Regions from separate parts of the Caballeronia sp. AZ1_KS37 genome, predicted to be linked through region 1. Evidence: predicted binding sites of a transcription regulator. Region 1 holds the regulator's gene; the other holds the start of a gene.
The links. The regulator LexA, encoded in region 1, represses DNA repair genes until DNA is damaged. The targets are predictions, from matches to a motif close to ACTGTATNNNNATACAGT.
Positions count from the first base shown of each region.

Region 2: the regulator LexA is predicted to act here: its motif matches at 1,337-1,354, upstream of NCS00_RS10325 (ATP-dependent helicase).

Region 1 is NZ_JALQDP010000006.1:104,816-108,221, reverse strand. Features, by position in the region: gene NCS00_RS06725 (sulfate ABC transporter substrate-binding protein) at 1-720, opposite strand, end outside; gene lexA (transcriptional repressor LexA) at 979-1,656, shown strand; gene NCS00_RS06715 (hypothetical protein) at 1,854-2,180, shown strand; gene NCS00_RS06710 (DUF2939 domain-containing protein) at 2,280-2,879, shown strand; gene NCS00_RS06705 (universal stress protein) at 2,915-3,406, opposite strand, start outside.
Region 2 is NZ_JALQDP010000013.1:90,942-94,347, forward strand. Features, by position in the region: gene NCS00_RS10325 (ATP-dependent helicase) at 1-1,303, opposite strand, end outside; gene NCS00_RS10330 (hypothetical protein) at 1,454-1,711, opposite strand; gene NCS00_RS10335 (hypothetical protein) at 1,782-2,198, opposite strand; gene NCS00_RS10340 (RNA-binding S4 domain-containing protein) at 2,497-2,718, shown strand; gene NCS00_RS10345 (MATE family efflux transporter) at 2,940-3,406, shown strand, end outside.

The DNA.
Region 1 (3,406 bases):
CACGATCTCGAACTTGTCCGGACCGAATTCCTTCAGGGACAGGAACGCCTCGTTTTCCCACGCGATGAGCACGTCGCCCTGACCGCGCTGCACGAAGCTCGTCGTCGCGCCGCGCGCGCCGGAATCCAGCACGCCGGCGTTCTTGTAGAGCTTCGTCACGAACTCCTTGGCGGTCTGCTCGTTGCCGCCCGGCTTGTGCTGCGCGTACGCCCACGCCGCGAGGTAGTTCCAGCGCGCGCCGCCCGATGTCTTCGGATTCGGCGTGACGATCGACACGCCCGGCTTCGTCAGATCGTCCCAGTCCTTGATGTGCTTCGGATTGCCCTTGCGCACGAGAAACACGATCGTCGACGTGTACGGCGATGCGTTGTCCGGCAGGCGCTTCTGCCAGTCCGCGCCGACGAGTCCCTTGCCCGCGAGCGCGTCGATGTCATAAGCGAGCGCGAGCGTAACGACGTCCGCCTGCAGTCCGTCGATGACCGCGCGCGCCTGGCCGCCCGACCCGCCATGCGACTGCTTGAAGGTTACGGTCTCGCCCGTCTCCGCCTTCCACTTTTTCGCGAAAGCCTGATTGAAGTCCTGATACAGCTCGCGGGTCGGGTCGTAGGAAACGTTCAGAAACGACGTATCCGCCTGCGCCGGCGCCGTCATGATCAAACCCGCCGCGCCAAGCGTCGCCGCAGCAAGAAGCCGTCGCAATCCCGTGTTGATGCTTTGCATTCCCCGTTCTCCGTCTTATCGAATTGACGGAATGAGTCTAACGAGGCCTCTATATGATTGAAAATAATCGTTATTCACTTTTTTATACGTAAAACTGCTAAGAACGATATTCCTGGATGGAAGAAGCGCCGGCGGGCGCGATTCGACGGTGCGGAGGCTTCGTGGCCGCGAACTTAAAGTAAAGCTTGAAAAGCGCCAAATACTGTATAAAAATACAGTCACCTGTCCATTCATACAGTGCATCAGGGGCTCGAGCCAGTGACCAAAACATCAAAACTTACCGCGCGGCAGCAGCAGGTGTTCGAACTCATCCAGCGCGCGATCGACCGCACGGGCTTTCCGCCCACGCGCGCCGAGATCGCGGCGGAGCTCGGCTTCAGTTCGGCCAATTCCGCCGAGGAGCACCTCAGGGCGCTGGCCCGCAAGGGCGTCATCGAGCTGGCGGCGGGTTCGTCGCGCGGCATCCGGCTGCTCGGCGATGCATCTCGCATCGATCGGTCCGAGGAGCTGCCGCATCAGTTCACGCTGCCGCATCAGAGCATCATGCAATTGTCTCTGCCGCTCGTCGGCCGGGTCGCGGCGGGGAGTCCTATCCTCGCGCAAGAGCACATCTCGCAGCACTATGCGTGTGACCCCGCGCTCTTCTCCAGCAAGCCGGACTATCTGTTGAAGGTGCGCGGCCTCTCGATGCGCGACGCAGGCATTCTCGACGGCGATCTTCTCGCCGTGCAAAAGCGCAACGAAGCGAAAGACGGACAGATCGTCGTCGCGCGTCTTGGCGACGACGTCACGGTCAAGCGCTGGAAACGGCGCGCGGACGGCGTCGAACTGATCGCCGAAAACCCCGAGTATGAAAACATCTTCGTGCGCGCCGGCAGCGGCGATTTCGCGCTTGAAGGCATTGCCGTCGGGCTGATCCGCTCCGGCGAGTTCTGATGTTGGCCCGCGAACGGGCAAGGCACGAAAGTCGAAGCACATTACTTTCGCACCGAGACACGAAATGTCTCATTGACATCGCAAGATAGCCTCACCAACCGCTTTCGACACCTGATTCAGGCGTCTCACAACACAACAAGCATGACGGCCACCGCGCGCGGTGCGCCGCGGTGCGTCCTATCGTCTGGAGAGTCATCATGGAACGTTTTGCCCGTCTGCTGCCCTTCCGTCAATTCGGCCGCCTGCGCCATCTGCGCACGCTGATCGCCTGCGGCATGCCGCGCGCCGAAGCCACGCCCGATCTCTTCAACGAAATGCCCGCGTTGCCGTCCCGTCAGCCGGCCTTCGCTCGCGTTTCCCTCAACAGCACGGTGCACGCCGAGGCCGAGCAGCGCGCGCCAGTGCGCGTGTATCGCGGGCAATCGCGCGTGATTCTGGTGGGCAAGATCGACGAGGTTTCGCGCATGATCGACCGCTGCATCGCCGAGGAAAATGCCGGGCTGGCCGGCGGAATCCTCGCCTGAATGGAACGCCATCGCACGCACGACGTGAATTCACGGGATTTAACCGGCGCCCGCGCGGTCAATCCGTAATTCACGTTTTGCAAGAGGCTTGGCCCAAGCATGTCCCGCACTACCCGTTCTATTGTCGTTACGCTCGTCGTCCTCGTTATCGTCGCGGTGCTCGGTTTCGTTTACGCATCGCCTTACATCGCACTCGATCGCGTGAAGCGCGCGGCCGATGCGCGCGATGCGCAAACCGTCAACGAATACGTCGATTTTCCGGCGTTGCGCGCGAGCCTCAAGGACCAGATCGCGGCGCTGCTCACGCGTCGCGTGGATATTCAAAAGAGCGGGAATCCGCTCGCGATCATCGGTGCGATGATCGGCGCGGCGCTCGTCGGTCCGCTGGTGGATTCGTATGCCACACCGGACGGCGTCGCGGCGATTCTGAACGGCATCCCGCCGCGCGGCGATCCGGGCGAGCGTCCGCCGCAAGCTGGCGACGGCGCACCAGCGAATGCGGGGAATGGGCCCGCGTCCGGCGTCACGACCGCACGGCAGCCGCCGAAAGAGCCACCTCAGACGACGGCGGGTTATCGAAGCCTGAACACGTTCGTCGTCACGTATCAACACGGCGCCGGCGATGCGCGATACTCCGCGATCTTCCACCGCAACGGGCTCGTGTCGTGGAAGCTCGTCGCGGTCGATCTCAACGGTTGACGCGTCAAGCGTCGCGGTTCACGCTTCGCACCGCATCACGCCCCGGCTTCGGCCTTGACGGGCTTCGCCGCGTACGCCGCTTCGTCTTCCGCTTCGGCCGATTCACCGGCCTGACAGACGGCAACCAGGATGCTGCACTTCACGCGATCCAGCAGCGGCGTGTTGCCCGCGCCCATCCACCAGCGCGCGAGGCCGCTGCGGCAGCGATGCCCGACGACGACGAGATCGACCTGAAGGCTGTCGGCGAGCGCCGCGATTTCGTCGATCGGATGGCCGAACGCGAAATGTCCCTGTGCCTGAAGGCCACGCTCGCGCAGCCATTCGACGCCCTCTTGCAGGATGTCGCGCGCGGCCTCTTCGAAGCGTCCGCAGGCCATGTCGGTTAGCAGTCCGGCGCTCTGCGCGATGCTCGAGCGCATATCCACCACCGCGAGCACATGCGTCTCCGCATTCAGGTCGAGCGCGAGATTGGCGCCCTGACGCAGTGCCTTGCGGCCTTCTCTGGAGCCGTCGTAGCACAGCAGGAT
Region 2 (3,406 bases), on a different contig from region 1:
GATTCTCGGCCCAGCGCAACACCGCGAGCACGTCCTTGACATGAACGGAATCGAGAAACTTCAGTCCGCCGAACTTCACGAACGGAATGTTCCGGCGCGTCAATTCGATTTCGAGCGCCGCGCTGTGATGCGCGGCACGAAACAGCACCGCCTGCGCCTTGAGCTTCATGCCGCCTTCGCGCGCTTCGAGCACTTTTTCGACGACATAGCGCGCCTGATCGGCTTCATCGGCGACGGCAACGACGCGCGGCTTTTGCGCCGATGCCTTGTCGGTCCACAGATTCTTCGTGTAGCGCTCGGTCGCGAGGCCGATCACCGCGTTCGACGCTTCGAGAATCGGCAAGGTCGAACGATAGTTGCGGTCGAGCGTGACGGTCGCGGCGGGCGGATCGAAGTGGCCGGGAAAATCGAGGATGTTGCGCACCGTCGCGCCGCGAAACGAGTAGATGGATTGGGCATCGTCGCCGACGACGGTAAGGCCGCGCCCGTCCGGTTTCATCGCGAGAAGAATGGATGCCTGCAGACGGTTCGTGTCCTGATATTCGTCGACGAGAACGTGATCGAAGCGGCTCGCGAGATCGGCGGCAATCGACGGCTCCGCCGCGAGATGCGACCAGTAGAGCAGCAGATCGTCGTAATCGAGCACGCTTTGCGCCTGTTTCGCGCTGACGTACGCGGCGAAGAGGCGCTTCAGGTCCGCTTCCCACTCGCGGCACCACGGATACGACTGATCGAGCACGGTCGCCAGGGACGCGCCGGTGTTGACGACGCGCGAGTAGATCGCGAAGCACGTCGATTTGGCGGGAAAGCGCTTTTCCTTCGACGACAAACCGAGCTCGTGCCGCACGAGGTTCATGAGATCCGCGGAATCCTCGCGATCGTTGATGGTGAACGACGGCGCGAGCCCGACGAGATCGGCGTAATCGCGCAACAGCCGCGCGCCGACGCTATGGAACGTGCCCGACCACGACAAACCCTGCGCGATTGCGCTTCTCGTGCCGAGCGCGTTCATTGCGATGCGCGACACCCGCCGCGTCATTTCGAGCGCCGCGCGGCGCGAAAACGTGAGCAGCAGGATGCGATGCGGATCCGCGCCTTTCACCAGCAGATGCGCGACGCGATGCGCGAGCGTGTTGGTCTTGCCCGATCCCGCGCCCGCGATGACGAGCAGCGGCCCGCCCGCGCGCCCCGGTTCGTCGACGCCGAATTCGACGGCCTGACGCTGCGCCTCGTTGAGCTTCGCGAGATAGTCGGCGACCTGTTTCGTGGTGGATTCGTCGGCGGTGTCGGGGAGCGTGAGCACGGGAGAAAAGGCGGCGGGAAATGAGTGACGCACACTGTATATCCATACAACCCGCACGCGCAAGCCTTTGGCTCGACAAGGGTTTTGGCCCCAAATGCAACGAGCCCGGCTCGCACGGAACCGGGCTCGCATCGCTGCAAAAGATTTGCGTCAGTCGGCCTTCTTCGCGTTCTTGAGCTTCGCTTCGGCGGCGGCTTCATTGGCGTCCGATTGCGCCTCGGTCTTTTTCTTGTCGGCCTTGGCTTGCGCGACGGCCGCCTTCTTGTCGGCCTTGCTCTGTTCCTTCGCGGCCTTTTGATCGGCGGCAGTCGGCGTATCCGACGCCGTTTGTGCGAACGATGCCACGCTCGCGCTCGCGAACGTCCCCGCGATCAGCGCGGCCAGCAGTGCATGAGTTTTTCGATTCATGGTCTTCTCCCTTGTTCGATGCCGCGAGCCGCGCCAAACGCGAGCTCGCGGCGATTCCCGGTTCGCCCGCTTAATGCTGCAAGCCGGTGTCCTTCGGTGCGTTCGGCTCGGTCGCGTTCAATTCGGCCTTGGCGGCGTCCTTGTCCGCCTTGCGATTGATCTTCGCGTTCTTCACCTCTTCCTTGTACTGCGCCTTGGCCTGCTCGGTCTGCGCCTTCAATTCGGCCTTCGACGCCTTCTTCGACGCGCTGTATTCGGCGTTCGCCTTCGCATTGGCATTGCGGCGCTCGACGAGCGGATCGGTCGGCGCGGGCGCGACGAGGTTCTGCGGCGGCGGCGTCATCGGCTGTTGGGCTTGCATCGGCTGCACTTGCGCTTGCGTTTGAGTCTGCACCGGTGCGGACTGGGTCGCGGTTTGCGCATAGGCGCCCGAAGCGGCGAACGTGGCGATGGCGGAGCTGATCAAAAGGATTCGTGCGCGAGTCATGAGCTAGTCCTCTCTTTAGTTGGCGTCGGCGGCGCTCTTACGACGGTGAAACGAGCGATCCGCGCGACTTTTGTCGATTGGAAAGATGACCGAAGCTGCATCGATCAAATGGTCGGACCGGCGGTCAATCGGGCAAGTTCGCGAAAATCCAGTCACTGTTACCGACGGTTTCATCTGGCTACATTTGCCAACGAGCGCGCTTGAGTGGGGATTACCGGTCCTCGCGATCCCTGAGCACGGCGCATGCCCGGCGTGGTTTATCATTGAGCCCTTCCCGCATTCCCGCCTTGCCCGCCTCATGCCGCCACTCCAATTCACCCTGACGGGCGACTTCATCGAACTCCACAATCTGCTCAAGCTGATGGGCCTCGCGGACAGCGGCGGCTCGGCGAAGGCACGCGTCGCCATGGGCGATGTCACCGTCGACGGCCAGGTGGAACTGCGCAAGACCTGCAAGATCCGCGCGGGTCAGCGAGTGAAGCTCGACGGCCAGACGATTTACGTGCGCGCGCCCGATTAAGCGCGCGGCGATTTGCGCGCACACGCCGCGCAATTGCGAAAATCCGGGCATAAGCAAACGCGTCATCGACATGCCGCACGCGACGCAATAAGCTGACGGTCTGTTCTTTCGTTCTGGTTTCAGCGTCGGTTCCCGTCAGCGCGTTTGCGCTTCGATCCTTGCCCCCTCGCGTTCCAGTCCGGCCGCACTCATTGCGGCCTTTTCGTTTCGATCCGATCAACATGCAACCGCCAGTCACGCGCGCCGCGCGCGCGCATCAAGGACCGCCGAGCCTCTCGCGTCACGCCGTCGACACGGCGCGTCTCGCCGCGCCGCTTGCCATCGCGCAGCTCTCGCAGATGGCGATGGGCGTCACCGACACCATCCTGCTCGGCTCGCTCGGCCCCGATGCCCTCGCCGCGGGCGGCCTCGGCGCGAATCTCTTTTTCGTCGTCGTGACGCTCCTGCAGGGCGTGCTGACGTCCGTTTCCGTGTCGGTGGCGCATGCGCGCGGCGCGAACGCCGATCATCGCGTGCCAGGCATCTACTGGACCGGGTTCGTGCTCTCCTTGCTGCTCGCCGTGCCCGCGTTCGTGCTGCTGAGCTACGCCGAACCGATCCTGCTCGCGTTCCATGAACCCGCGACGCTCGCGAAGAACGTCGGCGAATACTGCGCGGTGCTGCGCTGGGGGACGCCCGGCAGTCTGAT